DNA from 3 places in the Streptomyces sp. NPDC101160 genome. Region 3 is predicted to be linked to each of the others. Evidence: riboswitches for the same ligand, from Rfam matches in the RefSeq annotation. Region 3 holds a riboswitch; each other region holds the start of a gene.

Region 1 (6,818 bases), on a different contig from region 3:
CGCCGCCGGTGCCGTCAGCGCCGGCCACCCGGGCCACCCCGGCAACGCCTTCCCCGACGACGAGCCGCCCGAGGGGTACACCCCGACCGAGCGCGACCTCCCGGTCATCAACCGCGGCGACACGGTCCAGGTCCACGTCGCCCCGGTGCCCCAGCCGGCCGCCGCGGCGCACCCCGACGGCCGCGGCCCCATGTACGTGGTGGGCGACGTGCACGGCTATCTCGACGAGCTGCTCGAAGCGCTGCGCGCCCAGGGCATCATCGACGAGAACGGCGGCTGGGCCGCCGGCAACACCCGGCTGTGGTTCCTCGGCGACTTCACCGACCGCGGCCCCGACGGCATCGGCGTCATCGACCTCGTGATGCGCCTGTCCGCCGAGGCGGCGGCCGCCGGCGGCTACTGCAAGGCCCTCATGGGCAACCACGAGCTGCTCCTCATCGGCGCCAAGCGCTTCGGCGACACGCCGGTCAGCTCCGGCGCCGGCACCGCCACCTTCCAGGCCGCCTGGCTGCTCAACGGCGGCCAGAAGCACGACATGGACCGCCTCCAGGACGTCCACATCCAGTGGATGTCCCGGCTCGACTCCATGGCGGAGGAGGACGGCCACCTGCTGCTGCACTCGGACACCACCGCGTACCTCGAGTACGGCGACACGATCGAGGACGTCAACGAGACGGTCAAGGAGACCCTCAACCGCAACGACGCCGACGAAGTCTGGGACCTCTTCCGGAAGTTCACCAAACGCTTCGCCTTCCGCGACGAGGAGGCCGGCCCGCCGGCCGTCCGCGAGATGCTCGGCACCTACGGCGGCAGCCGGATCGTGCACGGCCACAGCCCCATCCCGTACCTTCTCGGCCAGGTCGGCACGGAGGACGGCGAGGAGGGCGAGCGCCCGCTCGTCGAGGGTCCGCACGTCTACGCGGACGGGCTCGCCATCGCGATGGACGGCGGAGTGACCATGGCCGGAAAGCTGCTGGTCGTGCAACTCCCGCTGCCCGCCTGACGCATTAACCCTACGCATCCGGGGAAGGCGATTTCCCGAAACACCCTGTCACCGCGTGCCGTAACCGCAATACCATCGGCTCATCCGTAGCAGGCTCTCCTCCGTTTCCGCCCGAACCGCCGTTTCCCCACGGCCGGTTCCGGCCCCTACGGAGCATCGGGGGATGCACATGAACGTGGCTCCGCACCTGCTGACCGAGGACCGCGCCGAGTTCGAGCGGGTCCTCGACGACGCACTGCGCACCGCGCACGACCATCCGGATCTGGCCGGAATCGGCACCCGGCTGACCACCGCACAGCTGCGCTCGATGGCGCTGAACGCCACGACGCTGATCACGACCGCCGCCGCGGCCGAGTACGACCACTTCGTGAAGGTACGGGAGCAGGTCCGCGAGCAGACGCGCACGGCGAGCGGCACGGGTGCCACGGACGGCGCGGCCGACGAGGGCGGCGCGGGCGTCTTCGCCGTCGTCACCGTCCTCGGCCCGCTCCTCGCGGGCACCGCGGCCGTGATCTTCCTGCTGGTCGGCGCGGTCCTGAAGATGCTCGACCCGGCCCCCGCGTTCGCCGACACCCTGCTGACCGCCGGCCTTCTCTTCGGCGCCGTCGCCGCGGCCGGACTGCTCTGCGCGGCGGCCGGACTGCTGCTCACGGCCCTGCGCAACAGCGCCACCGAAGTCCCCGCCCAGGCCCCCGACGACGAGCTGACGCGCGCCAGGGACGCCTGGTGCCGGGCCCTGGCGGACCGGGGCATCCACCCTTTTCTCCGCGACGCCCTCGCCGCGTCGCCGCCCCTGCCGCGCCAGTCGCCCGCGCCGCCCACCGGCCGCATACCCAAGGTCGGCTACAGCGGCCCGGACTTCACCAGCCCGAACGAGGGCGGCGCCCCGGCCCCACGCCCGACCTACACGAGCCCGGACTTCTCCAGCCCCGACTTCACGAGCCCGGACTTCACGAGTCCCGACGCCACAAGTTCCAACTCCACGAGCTCAGGCTCCACGAGTTCAGGCCCCACGAGCTCCGACCTCGCAAGTCCTGACGCCGGCACGCCGGAGCACCGTCCGGAGTGACCGGCATGCCACCCACGCGCCATGGGTGGCATGCCGTCAGCCACGGGCGTCAGTCGGCCAGCGGCAGGTACACCCGGTTCCCGGACGCCGCGAACTCCGCCGACTTCTCGGCCATGCCCGCCTCGATCTCGTCCGCCTTCAGGTCACCGCCGTGCTCGCGCCTGATGTCCTGCGAGATCTTCATCGAGCAGAACTTCGGCCCGCACATCGAGCAGAAGTGCGCCGTCTTCGCGGGCTCCGCCGGCAGCGTCTCGTCGTGGAACTCGCGGGCCGTGTCGGGGTCGAGGGCCAGGTTGAACTGGTCCTCCCAGCGGAACTCGAACCGCGCGTCCGAGAGGGCGTCGTCCCACTCCTGCGCGCCCGGGTGCCCCTTGGCGAGGTCCGCCGCGTGCGCCGCGATCTTGTACGTGATGACACCGGTCTTCACGTCGTCGCGGTTGGGCAGGCCCAGGTGCTCCTTGGGCGTGACGTAGCAGAGCATCGCGGTGCCCCACCACGCGATCATCGCCGCGCCGATGCCCGAGGTGATGTGGTCGTACGCCGGGGCGACGTCCGTGGTCAGCGGGCCGAGCGTGTAGAACGGCGCCTCCTCGCAGATCTCCTGCTGGAGGTCGATGTTCTCCTTGATCTTGTGCATCGGGACGTGGCCCGGGCCCTCGATCATCGTCTGCACGTTGTGTCGCTTGGCGATCGTGTTGAGCTCACCCAGCGTGCGCAGCTCGGCGAACTGGGCGTCGTCGTTGGCGTCCGCGATCGAGCCGGGCCGCAGGCCGTCGCCGAGCGAGTACGTGACGTCGTACGCCGCGAGGATCTCGCAGAGCTCCTCGAAGTTGGTGTAGAGGAAGTTCTCCTTGTGGTGCGCGAGGCACCAGGCGGCCATGATCGAGCCGCCGCGCGAGACGATGCCGGTCTTGCGGCGCGCGGTGAGCGGCACGTACGGCAGCAGCACGCCGGCGTGCACCGTCATGTAGTCGACGCCCTGCTCGGCCTGCTCGATGACCGTGTCCTTGTAGATCTCCCAGGTCAGCTCCTCGGCCTTGCCGTCGACCTTCTCCAGGGCCTGGTAGAGGGGGACGGTGCCGATCGGCACGGGGGAGTTGCGCAGCACCCACTCGCGGGTGGTGTGGATGTTGCGGCCGGTGGACAGGTCCATGACCGTGTCGGCGCCCCAGCGGGTCGCCCAGGTCATCTTCTCCACCTCCTCCTCGATGGAGGAGGTCACGGCGGAGTTGCCGATGTTGGCGTTGACCTTCACCAGGAACCGCTTGCCGATGATCATCGGCTCGATCTCCGGGTGGTTGACGTTGGCCGGCAGCACCGCGCGCCCGGCCGCGATCTCCTCGCGGACGACCTCGGGGGAGACGTTCTCGCGGATCGCGACGTACTCCATCTCCGGCGTGATCTCGCCACGGCGGGCGTACGCGAGCTGGGTGACCGCCTGTCCGTCGCGGCCCCGGCGAGGCAGCCGCGGCCGGCCCGGGAAGACGGCGTCGAGGTTCTTCAGCCCGCCGCCGCGCGGCGAGGTGTGCTTGATGCCGTCGTCCTCGGGGCGGACGGGGCGGCCCGCGTACTCCTCGGTGTCGCCGCGCGCGATGATCCAGTTCTCGCGCAGCGGCGCGAGACCGCGCCGCACGTCGGTGTCGACGGCGGGGTCGGTGTACGGGCCGGACGTGTCGTACAGCGTCACGTCCTTGCCGTTGGTGAGGTGCACCTGGCGAACCGGCACCCGGATGTCGGGGCGGGAGCCCTCGACGTACCCCTTGTGCCAGCCCGGCGTGCGCTCCCCCTGGCCGCTCTGCGGGTCGTTCTGGTCGGAGGCAGACGTGCGTGCATCCTGAATGGTCATGAGACCGAATCTCCCTACGCCGGCATTACCCGGTAACAGGTTCGGCGGTCGGCGCAGCGAAACTTCAGCGCCCTCTCAGCCCGGTGCTCCGAGCTCCCGCGTGTGCAAAGGTGCCACCACGCTAGCGTCATTCCTGGCGTGCTGAACAGTGGGCCCCTTGACGTTGTTGCGATGATCGGGCGGTGACTTCGACGCACCAGACCCCCGAACCGCCTGGTCACGAGGGCCATGGCGGCCACGACCACCCCCACTCCCCCGGGCATTCCCACGGCCACGGCCACAGCCACGGGCCGGCCGCGCCCGTCTCGCGGCATCTGCGGAAGGTCATCGCCGCGGTCCTCATCCCGTTCGGCGCCGCCGTGCTCGTCGGGCTCGTGATGCTGTGGCCGGGCGGTACGCCGGCGCACCAGCGCACGGGCGTCGGCTTCGACCGGCAGACCGAGCAGGGCCGGGTGGTCTCCGTCGCGCACGTCGACTGCAAGGAGGTGCACGTCAGCTCCCCGGGTCAGTGCGAGAAGGCCACGGTCGAGGTCACCACGGGCCCGGACAGGGGCCGCACCTTCACCGAGGTCGTACAGCCCGACGCGCCGCGCCAACTCCACAAGGGACAGGGCGTGGTGGTCGCGTACGCCCCCGACGCGCCGCCCGAGCTGCAGTATTCGGTCACCGACATCAACCGGAAGCTGCCCGTCGCGCTGCTCGCCGGAATCTTCGCGCTCGCCGTCGTGGTCGTCGGCCGGATGCGCGGGGTGATGGCGCTGGTCGCGCTCGCCGCGAGCTTCCTGGTGCTGACCTTCTTCATCCTGCCGGCGATACTCCAGGGCTCGAATCCCCTGGTGGTCGCGGTCGTCGGGGCGAGCGCGATCATGCTGATCGCGCTCTACCTGTGCCACGGGCTCTCGGCGCGGACCTCGGTCGCGGTGCTCGGCACGCTGGTCTCGCTGCTGCTGACCGGTCTGCTCGGTTCGCTCTTCATCGGCTGGGGCTCGCTCAGCGGGAACACCGACGACAACACCGGTCTCATCCACAGCCTCTACCCGGACATCGACATGTCGGGACTGCTGCTCGCCGGCGTCATCATCGGCTCGCTCGGCGTGCTCGACGACGTGACGGTCACCCAGACCTCGGCCGTCTGGGAACTCCACCAGGCCGATTCGGGCATGGGACCGCGGGCGCTCTACCGGGCCGGCATCCGGATCGGCCGGGACCACATCGCCTCGGTGGTGAACACCCTGGTGCTCGCCTACGCCGGCGCGGCGCTGCCGCTGCTGCTGCTCTTCTCCATCGCGCAGAGCAGCGTGGGGACGGTGGCCAACAGCGAGCTGGTCGCCGAGGAGATCGTCCGCACGCTGGTCGGCTCGATCGGTCTGGTCGCGTCGGTGCCGGTCACCACCGGCCTCGCGGCCCTCGTGGTCGCGGCCGACCGCCCGGGTCCGGCGGGGCGGGTGGCACGCGGGGGAACGTCACGAGGGGTACGGGGCGGCCGGCGGCGCCGGGCGAAGTGACGGTACGGGGCGGGGCGAAGGAACCGTAGGGCGCCGGGCCGGGGGCGGGTCGGCGCGGGTCGGGCGTGGGGTGAGGCGCTCGGTCGGGACTCGGGGACCCGGCCGGGGCTCAGCCCGCGTTCTCCTCCGCGAGGATCCGGCCCAGTGCCGCCTCCAGGTGGTCCTCGAAGTCACCGAGCGTGCGTTCCTGACCGAGCGGTACGAGCTTGTCCGTACGGTCGAGGAAGGCGACGAGCGGCGGGGCGCTGGCCCGGAACAGGGCGCGGTCACCGCCGACCTGAAGCCGGATCATCACGTCGGACAGGCCCTCGGGTTCGGTCGGCGCGATGTGCACATCGCCGTCCCCGCTCGGCCTGTTGATCCCGTCGAGCAGCAGCTCGCGGCCGAACGCCCAGGTCACCGGCGCGTCTCCGGGGAGGTGGAAGGTCATCCGCACCGCGTACGGGTCGCGGGTCTCGTACCGCAGTTCCACCGGGATCCTGAAGGAGAGCTCCTCGGAGACGAGGAAGCTCATCAGGACCTCGGCCTGAACCGTCTCTCGCATCATGTACCCCGCAGTAAGTGGAAGTTTTGACGCAATCGTGCTGTAAGCCCTAGCAGATCACAAGGAGTGATTTTTCAGATACTGATAGAGAAGGCGAGCGAACTGAAGAGCCTTCCGATCTCGCAGCGTAGCCATTCGACTGCGGGCAGCAACCGTTCTTGCTGGTGAAGCGGGAGGGAAATCGCCATCGTGGCCGCCGTGGAGCCCGCCGTGATGGGAATGGCGGCACAGACCGTGCCGAGCGCATATTCCTGACGCTCCACCAGGGGCTCCATTCGCCCCAAACCTTCCAAACGGTCCAAAAAGGCACGCCGATTACGCACCGTATACGGGGTGATGGATTCCACCGGGTGGCGATCGAGGTGGTCTTGACGGCTCTTCGGATCGAGTTGGGAGAGCAGGCACTGCCCGATGGCGTGCGCGTGGCCGGTCTCCTTGAAGTTCGCCCACTCCTCGACCGCGGGGTTCGCGGGAGTGTCGGCGACGGAGACGAGCTCGATCTCGCCTTCGCGGTAGATCGCGAAGTAGACGGGGACGCCGATGACGTCCCGCCAGCGGGCGAGAGAGTCCTCGACCTTGGTGCGACGATTCTGCACAGCTCCGCCACCGACCAGACGGGCGACGGCGTCGCCGAGGACGAACACGCCCTTCTCGCGGCGCAGATAGCCCTCGTGCGTCAGGGTGCGGAGCAGGTGGTACGCGGTGGGAAGCGGGAGTCCCGCCTCGCGCGCGAGCTGTTTGGCGGGGGCCCCGTCCTCGTGGGAGCCCACGGCCTCGAGGAGTCTCAGCGCCCGCTGCACCGAGCCGATCAGAGTAGGAGCAGCGGGCTGCGAAGCAGTGGCCAAAGGTCA
Region 2 (6,818 bases), on a different contig from region 3:
ACGCCGTACTGCTGGCCGGGGTCCGCGTACTGCTGCCCGGCGTCCGCGTACTGCTGGCCGATGTACGGGTCCGAGTAGGCCGCGTACTGCTGCTGGGCCTCGGCGCCGTAGTCGTACGCGGGCTGCTGCTCGTACCCGGTGGCGTAGGGGTCGGCGTACTGCGGCTGCTGCTCGTACGAGGTGCCGTAGACGGCGTACTGGCCGGTGTCCTCGGGGATCGGCTGCGGCTCGTACACGGCCGTGGTCTCGGCGGCGGCCAGGCCTTCCTCAGCGGCGGCGGAGTCGGCCGGGTCGGCGGAGTCCGCCGGCTCGTACGAGAGGTCGGTGACCTCCAGCGTCGGACCGGTCCGGTCCGCGGACGGCCTGGAGCGGCGGCGCCGGCTGGCGCCCGGGCGGCCGCCGAGGGCCCAGCCGGTGGAGAAGCCGCGCCGGAAGGAGAGGGTCACATAGGTCTGGCCGACGGCGAAGGCGACGGCGCCGAGGACGATGACGACCACGGACGGCAGCAGCACGCCGAGCACCACGCCGAGGAAGCCGCCGAAGGCGAGCAGCCGCCAGCGCAGCCGCGCCTTGTACTGCAGCAGCACCTCACCGAGAAGCCACAGCGCCACGACACCGAACGCGATGTAGAGGACCGTCCACCCCATGCCCGCCCCTCTCCTACGGCCTCCGCCGCGGGTAGGGGCGGGTACGGCCGGTCAGGACTGCACGTGCAGTCCGAGATTCTCGTAGATCTCGAGCGTCGCCCTGGAGTTGTTGAGCGTGATGAAGTGCAGTCCGGGGACACCCTCGGAGAGCAGCCGCGCACAGAACTCCGTCGCGAACTCGATGCCCATGGAGCGTACAGCGGCCGGATCGTCCTTGACGGCGAGGATGCGCTCTTTCACGTGCGCGGGGAAGGCGGCGTTGCTCAGGGTGGGCAGCCGTTCCAGTGTCTTGAGGCTGACGACGGGCATGACCTCGGGGATGATCGGGGTCTCGCAGCCGGCCTTCTCGACGCTGTCGCGCAGTCGCAGATACGCCTCCGGGTCGAAGAACATCTGGGTGATCGCGTAGTCGGCGCCGGCCCGGCACTTGTCCACGAAGTGGCGGACGTCGGTGTCCCAGTCCAGCGACCGCGGGTGCATCTCGGGGAAGGCGGCGACGCCCACGCAGAAGTCGCCGGACTCCTTGATCAGCCGGACCAGGTCGGCCGCGTAGTGGACGCCCTCGGGGTGGGCGACCCACTCGCCGAGCGGGTCGCCCGGCGGGTCGCCGCGGACGGCGAGCATGTTCCGGATGCCGGCGTCGGCGTACTGGCCGAGGATGTTGCGCAGCTCGGCGACGGAGTGGTCGACGGCGGTGAGGTGCGCGACCGGGGTGAGGGTGGTGTCGGAGGCGATCTTCTGGGTGGCCTTGACCGTGCCGCCGCGCGTGGAGCCGCCGGCGCCGTAGGTCACGGAGACGAAGCTCGGCGCGACCGCCTCGATGCGGCGCATGGCGTTCCAGAGGCTCTGCTCGCTCTTCTCGGTCCGGGGGGCGAAGAACTCGAAGGAGTACGTGGTGTCGCCGGACGCGAGGATCTCGCGGACCGTGCGTGCACGGTCCGAGCGGACGGAAGCGGTACCAAGGGCCATACGGGCAGGTTAGACGCGGTCCAAGGTCGGGGTGAAGCCGAGTCCGCGTGTTGGACACCTTTCCGGTCATCCCGGCCACCCGTCCCAGCATCCGGACGCCCGGATTCCGCGCGCCGGACCGCGCGCCGGACGAGGCGCCGGACCTGGGGGCGTGCCGCGCGCCGGACGGGGCGCCGGACCGGGGGCGTACCGGGCGCCGTGCCGGGGCGCCGTGCCGGGCTCCGGGCGCCGCCGGCGGCGCTGTCAGGCGAGGCGCTCGCGGACCCGCTTGGCGAGGGAGGCCGCGGCGGAGGCCGGGTCGTCGGCCTCGGTGAGGGCGCGGACGACCACGATCCGGCGGGCGCCGGCGTCGAGGACCTCGTCCAGGTTGGTCTCGTCGATGCCGCCGATGGCGAACCAGGGGCGGTCCTGGGCGAGCCCGGCCGCGTACCGCACGAGGTCGAGGCCCGGGGCGTACCGTCCCGGCTTGGTGGGGGTGGGCCAGCAGGGCCCGGTGCAGAAGTAGTCCACGCCCGGCTCGGCGGCGGCCGCGGCCACCTCCGTCTCGGCGTGGCAGGAACGGCCGATCAGCACCTCGTCGCCGAGGATGACGCGGGCGGCGGCCACGGGCAGGTCGCCCTGGCCGAGGTGGAGCACGTCGGAGCCGATGGCGTGGGCGACGTCGGCCCGGTCGTTGACGGCCAGGAGCTTGCCGTGGCGGCGGCAGGCGTCGGCGAGGACGGCCAGGTGCTCCAGCTCCTCCCCCGCCTCCATGCCCTTGTCGCGGAGCTGCACGATGTCGACGCCGGAGGAGAGCACGGCGTCGAGGAAGTCGGGCAGGTCGCCCTGGCGCTTCCGGGCGTCGGTGCACAGGTAGAGCCGGGCGTCGGCGAGCTGCGCGCGAGGCGTGGACATGGTGATTCCCCCCTGGTGGGTGGTGCCGGTGCCGGGCCGGCCGGAAACGACCGGCCCGGCACCCGCGGGTGTTGTGGAACTGCTCGGCGAGCGTTGCGTCAGACGGCGAGCGCCTGGGCCCGGCGCTTCACCTCCGTGCCGCGATTCTCGCCGAGGGCCTGCGCGGGCGTGCCCGGCAGGGTCGGATCCGGAGTGAAGAGCCACTCCAGCATCTCTTCGTCACTGAAGCCGTCGTCCCGCAGGAGCGTCAGGGTCCCGGAGAGGCCCTTGACGACCTTGCCGTCCTGGATGAAGGCGGCCGGCACCTGGAGGATCTTCTCGCCGGGGCGCACCTCGCGGCGCACGGCGATCAGCTGGCCCTCCTTGACCAGCTGCCGCACGCGCGTCACCTCGACGTCCAGCATCTCCGCGATGTCGGGGAGGAAGAGCCAGGCGGGGACGAGAGCATCGGTCTTTGCGTCAATCTCGGTCACGGGACAAGCCTGCCATCCCGGACTGACAGTCGGTAGTCGGGCCCTACCGGACTGCGGCCTTCAGGGGGACGGACGGGTCCGCGGCCCGTGCCGGGTCGACGGCGGCGCGCTGCTCGACCAGCCGCCGTCCCTGGGCCAGGTCGCGCGGCCGGCCGACCGCGAGCAGGGCCACCGGGACGTCGTCGCGCAGCCAGAGGACGGTCCACGCCGGTTCGGCCGGGTGGCCGCGCCACAGCAGGGTGTCGGCGGCACCGTGGTGGCCGGCGTACTGGACGAAACGGCCGAACTGCTCGGACCAGAAGTACGGCACCGGGTCGTAGGCGGGGACGGTCGAGGCGGGCGCCCCGGCGACCTCGGCGACGATGGCGGCGGCGACCGTGCGCGGGCCCTGGAGGGCGTTGTCCCAGTGGTGGACGAGGAGCCGTTCGCCGTAGCGCGCGGAGGGGAAGGAGGCGCAGTCGCCGACGGCGTACACGTCGGGCAGCGAGGTGCGCAGCCGGTCGTCGGCGCTGAGCGCACCGCTCGGGTCGAGGGAGGCACCGGAACCGGCCAGCCAGGCGGTGGCGGGGCGGGCGCCGATGCCGACGACGACGGCGTCGGCGGCGAGTTCGACGGTCCGGCCGTCCGCGTCGGTGAGGACCACCCGGCCTTCTTCGACGCGGTCCACGCGGGCGGCGAGCCGGAGTTCGGCGCCGCTGTCGGCGTACCAGCCGGCCATCGGGGCGGTGACCTCGGCGGGCAGCGCGCCGGCCAGCGGCCGGTCGGCGGCCTCGACGACGGTGACGGCGCAGCCGGCCTCGCGGGCGGCGGTGGCGAACTCGGCGCCGATCCAGCCGGCGCCGACCACCACGATGTCGTGGCGGCGCGCCAGGACGGTGCCGAGCCGGGCGGCGTCGTCGAGGGTGCGCAGCAGGTGCACGCCGGGGACGCCCTCGCTGCCGGGCAGGGTGAGCGGGTGGGCGCCGGTGGCGACGACGAGGGTGTCGTACGGGACCGGGCCGGCCTCGGTGTCGACCTCGTGGGCGTCGGGGCGGAGCCCGGTGACCTCGACGCCGAGGCGGAGCTCGACGCCGAGTGACTCGAAATCGACGTCGAAGGCGGAGTCCTCGGCCTTGCCGAGGAGGACCGCCTTGGAGAGCGGCGGCCGGTCGTAGGGCTGGTGGGGCTCGGCGCCGATGAGGGTGACGGGGCCGGTGAAGCCCTGTTCGCGCAGGGCGACGGCGGTCTGCACACCGGCCATTCCGGCGCCGGCGATCACTACACGGTGGGGAACCTGCTTCTGCTCGCTCACCCGACCACCTTACGCATCTGACGGATCGTCAAGAAGAGAGGGTCCTGCGGGACCGGGCCGCCTGCGGTTAGTCTGACCGGCGTAGAGCACTCGCGGGAGCCCGGACGCACCGGGCTGAGAGGGAGGCTGACCGGCCTCCGACCGTACGAACCTGATCCGGGTCATGCCGGCGAAGGGAGGGGCTGGACGCCCATGTCGCGTACCACCGGTCGAACCGGTACATCCGGAACATCCGGCACATCCACCGCTTTCGACGTCCTTGTCGTCGGGGGCGGAATCATCGGCCTGGTCACGGCCTGGCGGGCCGCGCAGCGCGGACTGCGGACCGCCGTGGCCGACCCCGAACCGGGCGGCGGGGCCGCCCGGGTGGCGGCCGGCATGCTCGCCGCCGTCACCGAACTCCACTACGGCGAGGAGACCCTCCTCGGCCTCAACCTCGAATCCGCCCGCCGCTACCCCGACTTCGTCGCCGAACTCACCGAGGCCTCCGGCGGCCTGGACACCGGCTACCGCGCCTGCGGCACACTCGCCGTCGCCCTCGACGCCGACGACCGCGCCCACCTCCGCGAACTGCACGCCCTGCAGACCCGCTGCGGGCTCGCCTCGGAGTGGCTGAGCGGCCGCGACTGCCGGCGCCTGGAGCCGATGCTGGCGCCCGGCGTCCGCGGCGGACTCCGGGTCGACGGCGACCACCAGGTCGACCCGCGGCGGCTCGCCCACGCGCTGCTGGCCGCGTGCGAACGGGCCGGGGTGGTCTTCCACCGCGCCGTGGCCGAGCGGCTCACGGTGGTACGGGACCGGGCCCGCGGCGCCGTCCTGGCCGGGGGCGCCGAGGTGACCGCCGACCAGGTCGTGCTCGCCGCGGGCAGCCTGAGCGGGCGGCTCGACGGCGTACCGGCGGAGGTGCTGCCGCCCGTGCGGCCCGTGAAGGGGCAGGTGCTGCGGCTGCGGGTGCCGCCCGCGTACGCGCCGTTCCTCTCCCGGACCGTCCGCGCGGTCGTCCGCGGGAGCCACGTCTACCTCGTGCCGCGCGAGAACGGCGAGCTGGTGGTCGGCGCCACCAGCGAGGAGCTGGGCTGGGACACCACGGTCACCGCCGGCGGGGTGTACGAGCTGCTGCGCGACGCGCACGAGCTCGTCCCCGGCATCACCGAACTACCCCTCACCGAGACCCTGGCCGGGCTGCGCCCCGGGTCCCCCGACAACGCGCCGCTGCTCGGCCCCAGCACACTGCCCGGGCTGCACCTGGCGACCGGCCACTACCGCAACGGGGTGCTGCTCACCCCGGTCACCGGCGACGCCATGGCGGAGGCCCTCACGACCGGCGCCCTGCCGGAGGAGGTGCGCGCCTTCACCGCCCGCCGTTTCTCCCCCGCCCACCTGGGCTCCCCCGCACACCTGGAGCACGCATGAACCTGTCCGTGAACGGCGAGGGCCGGGTCCTGGACGGCCCCGTGTCCCTCGACGCCCTCGTCGCGACGCTCACCGCCGCTCCGGCCGGAGTGGCCGCCGCCGTCAACGAGACCGTCGTCCCGCGCAGCCAGTGGGCCACGACCGTGCTCGGCGACGGCGACCGGGTCGAGGTCCTCACCGCGGTACAGGGAGGTTGAGCGCGATGTCCGACGACGTCTTCCTGCTCGGCGGTACGGAGTTCTCCTCCCGCCTCATCATGGGGACGGGCGGGGCGCCCAGCCTCGACATCCTCGAACGCGCGCTGGTGACGAGCGGCACGCAGCTGACCACCGTCGCCATGCGCCGCCTCGACCCGACGGTGCGGGGGTCCGTCCTCTCGGTCCTCGACCGGCTCGGCATCCAGGTGCTGCCGAACACGGCCGGCTGTTACACGGCCGGCGAGGCCGTGCTGACCGCGCGGCTCGCGCGGGAGGCGCTCGGCACGGAGTGGATCAAGCTGGAGGTCATCGCCGACGAGCGCACGCTGCTGCCGGACGGCGAGGAGCTGCTCGCCGCGGCGGAGACCCTCGTCGACGACGGCTTCGTCGTCCTCCCCTACACGAACGACGACCCGGTCCTCGCGCGCAAGCTGGAGGACGTCGGCTGCGCCGCGATCATGCCGCTCGGCTCGCCCATCGGGTCCGGCCTCGGCATCCGCAACCCGCACAACTTCGAGCTGATCGTGGAGCGGGCGGGCGTGCCGGTGATCCTCGACGCGGGGGCCGGCACCGCGTCCGACGCGGCCCTCGCCATGGAGCTCGGCTGCGCCGCCGTCATGCTCGCCTCCGCCGTCACCCGGGCCCAGGAGCCCGTCCTCATGGCCGACGCCATGCGTCACGCGGTGGAGGCCGGCCGCCTGGCCCACCGCGCGGGCCGCATCCCGCGCCGCCACTTCGCGGAGGCGTCGTCCCCGACGGACGGCCGCGCCCGCCTGGACCCGGAGCGCCCGGCGTTCTGACGGTCCGCGGCCCCCGCCCCGGCGGGGTGCGGGGCCGCCGCCGCCGGCGCCGCGTCACAGCTGCGCTGCAGTCCCGGCCGCGCGGCCGGGGGTGTCGTACGGCCCTCGTAGACTCGACGCCGTGGACACGACCC
Region 3 (6,818 bases):
TGTACGCGGCGGGCGCGGCCCTCGCCGCCGCCACCGGCCCCGCGTTCGGTTACGCGCTGCTCGGCAAGGGAACCGGCACGGGCGCCGAGACGGCGACGGCCGGACTGTACGCGGCTGCGGCCGTCCTCGCGTACGTCATGCCGAGGCGGCCGGCCGGCCGATGGCTCCCGGTCGCCGCGTGGGGTGTGGTGGGCCTGTGCCTGTCCTCGGGCTTCGGCTTTCTGCTCGCCCCGATGCACCTGCTGTTCTTCCTGTCGCGCAATCAGCCGCCGGTGGACTGGGCGGCCCTGGCCAACCAGGGCGTCGCCGTCCTCGGCGCCGTGCTGTGGGCGTGCGCGGCCCTCGCCCACCGCCGCCACCGCCTCGGAACCTGCCCGCACTGCGGCGGCCGTGCCCCTGCCGTCCCGGCGGACGCCCGGCGCACGGGCCTGGTCGCGGTCGCCGCGCTCGTCCCGTACACGACCCTGAAGACGGCGTGGGCACTCGGCCTCACCCCCGGCTACACCGGCACCGGACGGCCCGGCGCGGACCCCACGTACACGAGTGATCTGGGCCTGTGGCTGTACGACCACGGCGTGGACGTCACCGCCGTCCTGGCCCTCGTCGGCATGTCCCTGGCGCTCGCCCTGACCCGCCCCTGGGGCCGCCGGCTCCCCCGCCCCGTGCTCCTCGCCCTCGGCTGGGCGGGCGCGGGCGCCCTGGCCCCGTTCGGCCTCTTCCTGGTCGTCATCGGCCTCCTGACCTGGGCGGGCCTCATCACCACCGCCGCCATCCCCGACCACGCGCCGTGGGTGGTCGCGGTCGCCTACGGCGGCTTCTGCCTCTTCGGCCTGGCCCTCGGCCGCGCGACCCGGCTCTACCAGCGGGCGACGCGGAAAAACTGCGCGCGCTGCCGAGCCCGTCCGGGTGAGAATCCGGGGCGATGACGAGAGTGACGGACGTGTTCGTGTGCGCGGGGTGCGAGACGGTGCTGACGGTGCCGGTGGCGCGGGTCCCGCTCCCTCCGGAAGCCCACCACACCTACGGGCACGAGTTCATGCCTCCGCTGATGGCACCGGGCACGTACGCGGTCGATCCGCTGCCCTCGGGACCTCCGTACCGCGCGTGGGAGGAGGTCTCGGAGGCGGAGGCGGCGGCCCAGGGGGTGTTCGCGCCGGTCCACGGAGTGTCCTTCGGGCCGCGCGGCCGGGTCGTGATCGCGCCGGGAGACGTCCGCGGCACCGTGCTGGTCCCCGAGCAGTGCAACGCGTACTGCTGCTGTGGCATCGCGGGCGGGCCCGAACCCAACATGGCGTGCGCGGCGTGCCTGCTGCCGGTGGGTTCCCGAGAGGACGACTGCGGGCTGTGGTCGGCCGTGTGGTTCGAGCCGCACGCGGTGCGCCGCGTGTCCACCGGCGCTCCCGCTCCCGTACGGGAGTCGGAGCGGCTGTCCCCGATCGATCCACGCGGCGGCTGGAACCCGCGCTGGGAGGCGGCCGCCGGCGCGGCCCTGGCCCATCTGCTGGCCGCCTCGGGCGGCGGGCCGCTGACCCTGCCCGGCGGGCTCGTCACCCAGGTGTTCGGCCCAGCGGTGAAGACGCTGCTGCCGGCCGAGGGCCCGGTCAGGCGGGTCGGCCTCGCCGGTCCGGGGGTGCAGGCCGACGGCCTCGACATCGCGCTCGTCCCGTACGGCACACCGCCGCCCGGCGACGTGGCGGCCGTGCCGCTGGCCGACGGGGCCTGGGCGTGGCTGGCTCTGCCCGGAGAGACCCGGCCGATACCGGCGTCCGGCACGCTGCCGGGCGGCGTGCTGCGGGACGATTATCCCCTGCCGGACCACCCCTGGCGCGTCCTCCGGCCCGACCGCGGCGCCTTCCTGTACACGCTGGCCCGCCTGCCCGGGGTGCGTTCGCCGTGGCTGCGTGCGCTGTACGACCGGGCGCGGACCGCCCCGTACGGCTCCGTCTTCTAGTCGGCGTCCAGCACCACCACGTCCTCCGCGTCGAACACCACGTCCACCTCCGCGCCCTCCTCCGGAACGTCCCGCAGCGCGAACTCCGCCTCCAGGGGCGGGCCTTCGGACGGACGGAGGGTGACGGCCACGTGGTTGCCCCGGAACGTCACCGTCTCGACCCGGCAGGCCAGGCCCTCGCCCGTGCCGGCGAGGCGGACGCCCGCCGGGCGGACGAGGAGGCGGCGCTCGCCCTGGGGGGAGCCGTCGGGGACCGGGATCTTGCCCCAGACGGTGGTGGCGGCGGCGCCGCTCACCGTCGCCGCGACCACGTTGTCGAAACCGAGGAAGCGGGCGACGAACTCGGAGGCGGGGCGCTGCCAGACGTCGAGGGGGGTGCCGGACTGGGCGATGCGGCCGTCGCGCATGACGACGACCCGGTCGGCGAGGGCGAAGGCCTCGCCCTGGTCGTGGGTGACGGCGAGCACGGTGGTGCCCAACCGGCCGAAGAGCCTGCGGAGTTCGACGACGAGACGTTCGCGCAGGCCCCGGTCGAGCTGGCCGAGCGGCTCGTCGAGCATGAGCAGCCGGGGGCGGGGCGCGAGCGCGCGGGCGAGGGCGACGCGCTGCTGTTCGCCACCGGAGAGGGCGGAGACGGCGCGGCGCCCGGCGCCGGGAAGGCCGACCAGGTCGAGCAACTCGGCGACCCGGGCCGCCTGTTCGGCCTTGGACGCGCCGCGCATGCGCAGCCCGAAGGCGACGTTGCCGGCGACGTCGCGCTGCGGGAAGAGCTGGTGGTCCTGGAACATGAGGCCGACACCGCGCCGGTGCACGGGCACGCCGGCCTGGTCGGCGCCCCCGAGCGACACCCGTCCGCCGTCGAGCGGCTGGAGTCCGGCGACGGCGCGCAGCAGCGTGGACTTGCCGCTGCCGCTCGGCCCGAGCACGCACACGATCTCGTGCTCGGCGACCTCCAGGTCCACCGCGTCGAGGACGGCACGGTCCCCGAAGCGCACGGTCGCCGCGGTCAGCGTCAGCATCAGAACTCCCCCGAGGTCCGGTCGGAGCGCAGCCGTTCGAGGAGCAGCAGGGACACCGCGCACACCACCATGAGAATCGTCGAAAGGGCCATGGCCTGGCCGTAGTTGAGCTCGCCCGGCCGGCTCAGGAGCCGGGCGACCGCGACCGGCAGGGTCGGGTTGTCGGGGCGGGCGATGAAGACCGTCGCGCCGAACTCGCCGAGCGACACGGCGAAGGCGAAGCCGGCGGCAATGAGCAGCGCCCGCCGCACGAGCGGCAGGTCGACCTCCCGCCACGCCCGCCGCGGCGACGCCCCGAGCACGGCCGCGGCCTCCCGCAGCCGCTCGTCGACGGCCCGCAGCACTGGCAGCATGATCCGTACGACGAAGGGCACGCCGACCAGGGCCTGCGCGAGCGGTACGAGGATCCAGCTGGCCCGCAGGTCGAGCGGCGGCTCGTCGAGGGTGATGAGGAAGCCGAAGCCGACGGTGACGGCGGACACCCCGAGCGGCAGCATGAGCAGCGCGTCGAAGCCGCGCACGAGCCGGCCCGCGCGCCTGGTGAGCGCGGCGGCGGCGAGGCCGCCGATGACGACGGCGATGCCGGTGGCGGCGAGCGCGTACTGGAGCGAGTTGACGATGGTGTCGGTCATCGGCACCAGGAAGGTGCCGTTCTCGTCGACGGACTGCAGCGCCCGGTAGTAGTCGAGGCCGTAGCCGCCGGGCGTGGCGAAGGAACGTTCGACGAGAACGCCGAGCGGCGCGAGGATCAGCAGCGCGACGGAGAGCAGCACGCCGCCGAGCAGCGCCCACTGCCCGGCGCCGCGCGGCCGGCGCGCGGTCCGCTCGGCCGGCACCAGCTTCAGCGCCGTCTCCCGGCGCCGTACCGTCCGCGCGTGCACGGCGAGGACCGCGCCGACCATGACGAACTGCACCATGGTGAGCACGGCGGCGGTGGACAGCTGGAGCCGGTCCGCGGTCTGCCGGTAGATCTCGGTCTCCAGCGTGGAGTAAGCGGGGCCGCCGAGGATCTGCACGATGCCGAAGGAGCTCGCCGTGAACAGGAAGACCATGAGCCCGGCGGCGGCGACCGACGGCGCGAGCGCGGGCAGCGTCACCGTCCGCCAGGCCCGCCAGCGGGAGGCGCCGAGGACCCGGGCGGCCTCTTCCTGGCGCGGGTCGAGCTGGGACCAGAGGCCGCCGACGGTGCGGACGACGACGGCGTAGTTGAAGAAGACGTGGGCGAGGAGGATCGCCCACACACCGGTGTCGAGCCGGACGCCCCACCACTCGTCGAGCAGGCCGCGGCGGCCCACCAGGGCGAGGAACGCGGTGCCGACCATGACGGTGGGCAGCACGAACGGCACGGTGACGACCGCGCGCAGCAGCTTCTTGCCGGGGAAGTCGAACCGGGCGAAGACGTACGCGCCGGGCAGCGCGACGAGCAGGGTGAGCGCGGTGGAGGCGAGCGCCTGCCACAGCGTGAACCACAGCACGTCGAGGATGTCCGGCCGGCTCAGCGTCTCGCCGAACCGGCCGAGCTCCCAGTGGCCGTCGGGCCGGAGCCCGCGCTCGACGATCGAGACGACGGGCCAGGCGAAGAACACCGCGAAGAACGCGACGGGCAGCACCATCAGCCCGAGCCGCGTCGCGCTCTGCCTGCGGCGGGCGACTACTTCAGGACGAGCGAGGTCCACTGCTGGATCCACTGGTCACGGTTGTCGGCGATCTTCTTCGGCGCCATCGTCTCCGGCTTGTCGACCACCACGCCGTGCTTGGTGAACAGCTCCGGCAGCGACGCGTCGTTCGCGACGGGGTTGACGAACATCTGCAGCGGCATGTCCTCCTGGAACTTCTTGGAGATCATGAAGTCGATGAGCGCCTTGCCGCCCTCGGGGTTCTTCGCCCCGTTCAGCAGGCCCGCGAACTCGATCTGCCGGAAGCAGGTGCCGGTGGACACACCGGTCGGCGCGACCTTCGGCTGCGGCTCGGAGTAGAGCACCTCGGCCGGCGGGGAGGAGGCGTACGACACGACCAGCGGCCGGTCGCCCTTGGCCTTCTTGCCGCCGGACGAGCCGGAGAACTCCTGGTTGTAGGCGAGCTCCCAGCTGTCGACCGTCTTCACGCCGTTGGCCTTGAGCTTCTTCCAGTAGTCCTGCCACCCGGCGTCGCCGTACTTCGCGGCCGTGCCGAGGAGGAAGCCGAGACCCGGGGAGGACCGCTCGGGGTTCTCGACGACGAGCAGGTCCTTGTACGCCGGCTTCGCCAGGTCGTCGAAGGTCTGCGGCGGCGCGAGCTTCCTGTCCGCGAAGTACTTCTTGTCGTAGTTGACGCAGATGTCGCCCGAGTCGACCGGGGTGACCCGGTGCTCCGCCTTGTCCAGCTGGAACGCATCGGGGACGCGGTCCAGGCCCTTCGCCTCGTACGAGGTGAAGATGCCGTTGTCGAGGGCGCGGGACAGCAGCGTGTTGTCGACGCCGAAGAAGACGTCGCCCTGCGGGGCGCCCTTGGTCAGGATCTCCTTGTTGACGGCCTCGCCCGCGTCACCGCTCTTGAGCACCTTGACCGTGAATCCGGTCTCCTTGGTGAAGGCGGCGAGCACCTCCTTGGAGGCGGCGAAGGAGTCGTGGCTGACGAGCGTGACGGTCTTCGGCGCGGGGCCCTCGGCGGCGGGCTTCGCCGTGCCGCCGCCGCACGCGGCGAGGGTGGTCACGCCGAGCGCGCTGACGAGCGCGACGGCGGCCATCTTCTTGATGCTCACTGGTTTTCCTCCTGGGGGTGACCAGGAAGAGACGCGGCCCTGCCCGCGACCGGGAAGACCGGGCGCGGGCAGGGCGCAACAGCTCGAGTTACGACCGAACTTCCTACCCAGAATGACCTGGGCGAGGTTCAGAGGGTCTGCGGCCTGACGGTGCCGCACTCTCAGCGCTGTGGCGCTCCCCTGTCGGAATATGCATTTGTGTTCGAGCTCAGACTACAAGGTCAGCGTTCCGCCGCGGCGAGCTGTCCACAGGCGCCGTCGATCTCCTGTCCACGGGTGTCGCGGACGGTGACCGGTACGCCGTGGGCGGCGATGGCCTCGACGAACGCCTTCTCGTCCTCCGGCCGGGACGCGGTCCACTTGGAGCCCGGGGTCGGGTTCAGCGGGATCAGGTTGACGTGCACCCGCTTGCCCTTGAGCAGCCGGCCCAGCAGGTCGCCGCGCCACGCCTGGTCGTTGATGTCCCGGATCAGGGCGTACTCGATGGAGATCCGGCGGCCGGACTTCTCCGCGTACTCCCACGCCGCGTCGAGGACCTCACGGACCTTCCAGCGGGTGTTCACGGGCACCAGGGTGTCGCGCAGCTCGTCGTCCGGGGCGTGCAGCGACACGGCGAGGCGGCACTTGAAGCCCTCGTCGGCGAACCGCAGCATCGCCGGGACCAGGCCGACCGTGGAGACGGTGATGCCGCGCTGCGACAGGCCGAGGCCGTCGGGCTCGGGGTCGGTGAGCCGGCGGATGGCGCCGACGACCCGCTTGTAGTTCGCGAGCGGCTCGCCCATCCCCATGAAGACGATGTTCGAAAGCCGGGCCGGGCCTCCGGGCACCTCGCCGTCGCGCAGCGCGCGCATGCCGTCGACGATCTGGTGGACGATCTCCGCCGTGGACAGGTTGCGGTCGAGCCCCGCCTGGCCGGTGGCGCAGAACGGGCAGTTCATGCCGCAGCCGGCCTGCGAGGAGATGCACATGGTCACCCGGTCCGGGTAGCGCATGAGCACCGACTCCACGAGCGTGCCGTCGTGCAGCTTCCACAGCGTCTTGCGGGTCGTGTCGTCGTCGCACGACACGTGCCGCACCACCGACATCAGATCGGGCAGCAGCTCGCCGG

What was found. Region 3 has a riboswitch for thiamine pyrophosphate ahead of ACIRSU_RS13510 (thiamine ABC transporter substrate binding subunit). Riboswitches for the same ligand answer to the same signal wherever they lie in the genome.
Region 1: linked by a shared signal. The riboswitch ahead of thiC (phosphomethylpyrimidine synthase ThiC) and the one ahead of ACIRSU_RS13510 (thiamine ABC transporter substrate binding subunit) in region 3 are both predicted to bind thiamine pyrophosphate.
Region 2: linked by a shared signal. The riboswitch ahead of thiO (glycine oxidase ThiO) and the one ahead of ACIRSU_RS13510 (thiamine ABC transporter substrate binding subunit) in region 3 are both predicted to bind thiamine pyrophosphate.

Annotation. Positions count from the first base shown of each region.
Region 1 covers NZ_JBIWPJ010000006.1:475,373-482,190, reverse strand. The annotation lists gene ACIRSU_RS21630 (metallophosphoesterase) at 1-1,003, shown strand, start outside; gene ACIRSU_RS21625 (hypothetical protein) at 1,167-2,072, shown strand; gene thiC (phosphomethylpyrimidine synthase ThiC) at 2,122-3,918, opposite strand; TPP riboswitch at 3,913-4,028, opposite strand; gene ACIRSU_RS21615 (YibE/F family protein) at 4,101-5,423, shown strand; gene ACIRSU_RS21610 (SsgA family sporulation/cell division regulator) at 5,533-5,967, opposite strand; gene ACIRSU_RS21605 (IclR family transcriptional regulator) at 6,042-6,812, opposite strand.
Region 2 covers NZ_JBIWPJ010000009.1:352,020-358,837, forward strand. The annotation lists gene ACIRSU_RS29440 (hypothetical protein) at 1-647, opposite strand, end outside; gene metF (methylenetetrahydrofolate reductase [NAD(P)H]) at 699-1,616, opposite strand; gene thiE (thiamine phosphate synthase) at 1,860-2,510, opposite strand; gene ACIRSU_RS29455 (Rv2175c family DNA-binding protein) at 2,609-2,983, opposite strand; gene ACIRSU_RS29460 (NAD(P)/FAD-dependent oxidoreductase) at 3,027-4,274, opposite strand; TPP riboswitch at 4,357-4,469, shown strand; gene thiO (glycine oxidase ThiO) at 4,467-5,687, shown strand; gene thiS (sulfur carrier protein ThiS) at 5,684-5,884, shown strand; gene ACIRSU_RS29475 (thiazole synthase) at 5,890-6,684, shown strand; gene pknB (Stk1 family PASTA domain-containing Ser/Thr kinase) at 6,806-6,818, shown strand, end outside.
Region 3 covers NZ_JBIWPJ010000004.1:101,482-108,299, forward strand. The annotation lists gene ACIRSU_RS13490 (hypothetical protein) at 1-926, shown strand, start outside; gene ACIRSU_RS13495 (hypothetical protein) at 923-1,951, shown strand; gene ACIRSU_RS13500 (ABC transporter ATP-binding protein) at 1,948-2,970, opposite strand; gene ACIRSU_RS13505 (ABC transporter permease) at 2,970-4,583, opposite strand; gene ACIRSU_RS13510 (thiamine ABC transporter substrate binding subunit) at 4,622-5,695, opposite strand; TPP riboswitch at 5,793-5,902, opposite strand; gene rlmN (23S rRNA (adenine(2503)-C(2))-methyltransferase RlmN) at 5,932-6,818, opposite strand, start outside.